DNA from 2 places in the Pseudoalteromonas sp. C2R02 genome. Region 2 is predicted to be linked to the other one. Evidence: predicted binding sites of a transcription regulator. Region 2 holds the regulator's gene; the other holds the start of a gene.

Region 1 (3,117 bases), on a different contig from region 2:
AAAGGTAATTAAAAAATAAAGCATAAAAAACGTATTTGTTGATATTCCAAACCCAGCTTCAATTAATACTTGGTATTCCCATGATTTAGTACAAACATATATACATGCAATTAATAGTGCAATTATAAGATGTTGTGCTGCTTTGGTATTTTCTGACTGTTTAATTGCATGAACACTTAATGCCACAAAATAACTACTTGTGATAAGTGCTAGGGTATTTATTATTCCTGCAATGGGGTGAAGATGGGCTTGACCCGATATAAACATTTGCGGATTTAACTGCTTAGTAACAGCAAAAGCGATAAATAGAATCGCAAATACTGTCAGTTCAGCTAAAATAAAAAACCACATGGCTAAATCGCCAGGTAGTTTTTTATCATTGGTATTTATGTCTATTTCATTTTGCATTGTTTTTATTCATCAAAATAAATTCGTGCAACATCCATTAATGCTTCAACTGTAATAGGATCATCGGTTAATGGCTCTGCTAAACAGCATCGGCATACTTCAAGTGCCGGCATACCACTAGACATCATGCGTGCCGCATAAATAAGCAAACGAGTTGATGCCACTTCATCTAAGTCGTTATCTTCTAACCGGCGCAATGCGCCAGCAAGCTCAATTAATTTATAAGCCAGATGTGCGTCAATATTACATTCTTTCATTAAAATTTCTTGTTCTACTTTAGGTTCTGGGTAATCAAACCTAAGTGCTACAAAACGCTGACGTGTACTTGGCTTCATGCCTTTTAGTAAATTTTGATAACCCGGATTATATGAAACAACTAACATAAAACCCTTTGCGGCTTCTAATAGTTCACCCGTTCTTTCTAGTGGGAGTATACGGCGGTCATCGGCCAATGGATGCAATACAACCGTTGTATCTTTTCGTGCTTCAACAACTTCATCTAAATAACAAATGCCACCTTCTCGCACAGCACGTGTTAAAGGACCATCTTGCCAATAAGTGCCATTTGGCCCTATTAAGTGACGCCCAACTAAATCAGCTGCCGTTAAATCGTCATGGCAAGCAACTGTATATAAAGGTTTATTTAATTTTTCAGCCATATGCTGAACAAACCGGGTTTTACCACACCCAGTTGGCCCTTTAATTAAAACGGGTAATTGATGTTCATAAGCATACTCAAATAGAGATATTTCATTTTTTTGTTCTTGATAAAATAATTCTTTTTGATCTGATTCTATTTCGATAATATTATCAGTTGAAGCTGCAGATGTTTGAGTCATAAAAAGAAAACCTTAAGCACATATTGTTGTTAGCTATAAGGTACTCTTGTTATATGAGAGTGGTTTTGATTTTGATCAAGTCAAATGAGAACTCGCATCAACTTGGTTTAATAATAACTTCACTTTTCTTTAGGAATGTATTTTGCTGCGGGGCGATCGATGTCAATCGCTTGGGGACCATCTACCCATTTTAATAACGTCCCTTCAGGGTTATCTTTTTGTACTTCTTGGCATGCAGAAATACATTGCGCGCACTGTGTACAGGTAAACTTAGCCCGTTTCATGTTTCGTGTAGGAAGACGCATTGGGCAGGCCTTATCACATGCTTTATCACACTCTCTACAGGCTTTTGCACGTGTACGATCAAACTTTACTGCCATCGCTTGTTTATTTGCCATCCATATAAGACTTTGAAATAAACCCAAAGCACAACCGTATTTACAAAATATGTGACGCGCAAAAATAAAATCGAAAGAAAATACACAAGTCGCAGCGATTAGAAATATGGTTGATCCAAAGCCTACTTCTAAATTAACCAAGTCAATAAGCAATGGTACGGGCGGCATTAAATAACTGAGTAAACCTACAGCCCAAGTGAATGCCATACTGATACTAATAGCCGCAACAATAAGCCTAGGAATAATAGCTTGATTCTGCTTTTCAGGCTTTTCCCATAATGTAACCCGATTTAATTGTTTCAACATCACTTGGTTTATCATTTCTACAACCGAAAAATGTGGGCACAACCAACCACAATAGATACGCCCAAACTTCCAAATTAAAATAAGAGAAGTGCCTACAAAAGCAATGGCAGGTAAGAATACTTTTAAAAATATAATAGTTGTTGCTTGTACAGTGGTACCTCCTTGATGGATAACGCTCTCAAGACCTAATGTCCATTGGTGGCCAAAAAATATAAAATGCCCTAAAGTTAAATCAAAACGAAAAATATCTAAAAGGGGAGCGAATAAAAAAAGTAAGAAAAATAATGTACGTGTCATTGTTCTTGAATGCTGATAAGTCATGAGAATACTGCTTTATGAGCTGGTTTTGAACAATTTTAGCAATAACTAGCACCACTAAAATTGATCAAAGTCTTGTTTAATTAAAAGAATGTCTAATATTTATCTCGATCATCTTATTTATAACCACGCTCAATTAAATGTTGCGTATATTGTTTATCAGTACCATTAATATGTTTTATCAACCAATTTGTTAAAAATTCACACACTTCTTCAAATACTTCATGGCCTTTCTCGTTATATTTATCTTGCATATGGGATATTTGATTTATCATATCTTGATGTTGTTTTTTATGTTCATCAAAATTAGGGTAATCATTATCACTCATAATTTCTTCTTCTCGTTCAAAATGATATTTAGTGTAATCAATTAAATCATCCAATGCTTGGCGTTCAAACTCTTCACTCATTGCATAGTCATATGCAGTATTAAATTGATTTAATAAATTGATTAATTTTTTATGGTCTAAATCTAAAACCTCTATACCTACACTATACTCTTCCTTCCATTTTAATTGCGTCTCTGTTTTAGTTTTATTGTATATAAATGGTATTAATAGCAGGGCTAAAATTAAAATCCATGAAATAGGATTATTCATTCCTGATAAAAAACCAAGAAATATTGCAACTATGATCAAACCGATAATTGCAGCGTATAACAATGCCTTAGAATGTTTCTTCATTTCTCTATACCCTTAATTTTTATGTGGTTTCTTTAACTTCAGATACCACAATATGAATTTACTCGGGGGAAATTATTGTCATAGATCAAACAATTTTTAGTTTAACTTTAATTAAAATTTAATCAGTTTAAAAATTTGATCTAGGTCAGGTTGCCATAAATAAAA
Region 2 (3,117 bases):
GGTTTGAGCAGAATGAGAAGCAGGTGATGACATTAAGGACCCTATAATGATAATAGAAAGCTGAGCTATAAAATTAGCGCCGTATTATAAAGCAAAATTAAAAGTTAGCGAGTAAAAATATTTTTTAGTGAAATTGGTGAGCAGGTGTTTTGCTGCTTTGCAAAAAATATGGGTGGCTATCTTAGATTGATAGCCACATAAGGTTATTTAGCCAATGGGCTAATATAACCATCAGGTTTTAAGGCTAGAACATCACAATTTAAGGTATCTATAACATGTTCAGCTGTATTACCAATTAAAGCTGCACTGAGACCCGTTCTGCCGATTGTTCCCATAACAATTAACTCTGCATCCAATTCATTAGCAATAATGGGTATGACATCTTCTGGTAAGCCTTCTTTAATATGACATTGGCTTTGGGGAATATCATGCTGTTGCGCAAGTTCGTGGCATGCCTGAGTATGATGCACTTTAACAGATTCATTAAATTGAGTGGGATCAAATTCAGGAATTTCAATAGCAATATTAACTGGTGTGCCAGGGAAGGAGTTTACAATATGTAAATTGCCATCGATGAGGTTTGAAATGAATTTTGCATCATTCATTATTCTTTGATTAAGAGCAAGATGTTGTTCATCATCAGCAGAAGCATTCACAGCTGCGATGATATTGCCTTTTGCAGGCCATAAGTGCTCTTTTATTAATAATACAGGGCAAGGACATTTTCTAATTAAATGCCAGTCAGTTGGCGTAAATATCACTGATTTTAAAGTTGCATGTTCGTGGGTACCTTTTAAAACAATATCGTAGTTTTCATTAAGTACGGTTTGTATAATTGATTCGAAAGGGCGATTATGCCATATAACCTTGCAGTCAATATCTAAAGTTTCTTTGTATTGCTCTATTAACGAATTAATCCATGAAATTCTGTCATTTATAACAGCATTACGCATAGCCTCTCTTTCATCAAGAGATAGCATAGTCGTCATTTCATAGGAAAAATCGTATATGGTTAAAAATGCAGTGATTTTAGCACCAGATTTTTGTGCTAATTCAAATGAACGTTTTAAAGCGGTTTGTTCTGATTTACTTGGATCAATTACTGCAAGTATTTTTTTTATTGTATTCATCATTTAACCTCTCAAATTTGCTTACTTTTAGTGTAAGTTAAGTTAGCAGATTTGACAGGTTTAAATGAAAAAAAATTGTCTAAGATCAATATACAAAGACGAAATTATTCGCTTTTAGATTTGGTACCTGCAATTGTATTCAATTGCTCAAGATCAATAATGGTAATGAATTTACCTTCAACTTTTATTACATCTGACTTTTGGAAGCGGCTCAATAGTCGACTAATGGTTTCTACTGTTAAACCAAGGTAGTTTCCAATTTCTCCACGTGTCATAGTTAATCTAAATTCTTTTTTAGAAAATCCACGTTCACCAAATCGTTGAGATAAATTACAAATAAAAGCAGCTAATCTTTCTTCGGCTGTTTTTTTGTTTAAAAGTAATAACATCTCTTGATCGTAGTTGATTTCACTACTCATCATGCGCATTATTTGTTGGCGTAATTTTGGTAATTTTCCAGATAACTCATCTAAAGTAGTGAAAGGGATTTCACATACCATAGCAGTTTCCATAGCCTGTGAATAACTTTGATGTTCCATTTTAAATATACCATCAAAACCAATAATATCACCTGCTAGATGAAAGTCAGTGATTTGCTCATCACCTTGTTCAGAGATGGTATAAGATTTAAACGAACCTGAGCGGACCGCAAAAATAGAATTTAATTTTTTGCCGGCTTCAAATAGTAAATCGCCTTTATGAAATGGTTTTTTACGTTCGATGATATCATCAAGTTTACCCATTTCGCTTTCATTAAGTGTTACAGGTAAGCATAACTGACTGATGCTACAACTATTACAGCTAATTTGGCAATTTGAACTTGTCGGTATTTTATTTTTAAGATCCATTGAAATTCCGTCTATTTTAAACTACTACTATAGATTAATGCAGTGCGTTTTGGGTTGCAATAGCTAAAAGGTATAAACCGTAAAATACTAAGATATTACCTAGAACAATACGGATTATGCTGTTATTGAGCCAGTTATTGATAGTTTGTGCTGCAAAACTTAACCCTATCATGGCAGGTAAGGTGCCTAAAGCAAAACTAGCCATAAATAATGCGCCTGAACTCGCACTTTGTGTTGTGATAGCCCAAGTTAATGCAGAATAAACTAATCCACAAGGTAACCAGCCCCAAAGCGCACCATATGCCAATGCTTTTTTCTTTGTATTGAGTGGTAATAAGTATTTATTCAATTTAACAATATGCTGCCATATTGCGAATTTCCCAAATTTTTCTAACCAATTTAAGCTTGCTGTCAAACGCATGATATATAGGCCTACAAGCACCATAAAAATACCACTTATAAAAGATAAAAATAAAGAAAAATCGTTTGATTGTTTAGCAAAAACAGAACTAATGCCACCTACTAAAGCGCCGCAAATACTATAGCTTAATAATCTGCCTAAATTATAAAGTAGGGCATATTGTTGTGCTTTTGTTTTGTCTTCAATCGCAAATTGTAAAGATGATGCAATACCACCACACATAGCAATACAGTGCCCACTACCAGCTAGACCCATAAAAAAAGCGGTAAAAAATAAAGACTCTGTCATAGCGGCTGATTATTCTTTGGATCTTTCGTTTTGTTAGGTTTTGTCTTAATTTCACTATCGTCAAATAATATACTGTGGGCTTGTTTGTCTAAATCAGAAAACTGTTCACTTTTAACGGCCCAGAAAAAAACAGCGATTGCGATTATTACAAATATAATTGCTATCGGAATTAATACATAAATGATGCTCATTATTTCAATACCTTTGTTATGGTTTTAATAGTCTTAATGAATTTGTTATCACGATTATAGAACTGGCTGACATGCCAATAACAGCCATCCAAGGTTGAACCATGCCCATTGCTGCTAAAGGCAAAATAGAGCCATTATATGCAAGAGAAAGGGCTAAGTTTTGTTTCACAATACACCGTGTTTTATGACTGATTTTAATTAAATGTTCAATGGAGCTTAGATCACTATTTAATAGCACA

What was found. Region 2 encodes FNR, which switches genes on or off when oxygen is low (the NO sensors DNR and NnrR bind a similar motif). Its sites were predicted from a motif close to TTGATCTAGATCAA; they were not measured.
Region 1: KO527_RS14180 (CbbQ/NirQ/NorQ/GpvN family protein) is a predicted target of FNR. The motif match lies at 1,313-1,326, and genes of this name have one in related genera.

What each region holds. Positions count from the first base shown of each region.
Region 1 covers NZ_JAHKQC010000034.1:206,457-209,573, forward strand. Annotated here, with positions in the region: gene KO527_RS14175 (cytochrome c oxidase subunit 3 family protein) at 1-408, opposite strand, end outside; gene KO527_RS14180 (CbbQ/NirQ/NorQ/GpvN family protein) at 414-1,247, opposite strand; gene KO527_RS14185 (4Fe-4S binding protein) at 1,367-2,272, opposite strand; gene KO527_RS14190 (bacteriohemerythrin) at 2,386-2,952, opposite strand.
Region 2 covers NZ_JAHKQC010000028.1:45,906-49,022, forward strand. Annotated here, with positions in the region: gene ttcA (tRNA 2-thiocytidine(32) synthetase TtcA) at 1-33, opposite strand, end outside; gene uspE (universal stress protein UspE) at 204-1,130, opposite strand; gene fnr (fumarate/nitrate reduction transcriptional regulator Fnr) at 1,235-1,978, opposite strand; gene KO527_RS10330 (sulfite exporter TauE/SafE family protein) at 2,013-2,687, opposite strand; gene ccoS (cbb3-type cytochrome oxidase assembly protein CcoS) at 2,684-2,878, opposite strand; gene KO527_RS10340 (heavy metal translocating P-type ATPase) at 2,895-3,117, opposite strand, start outside.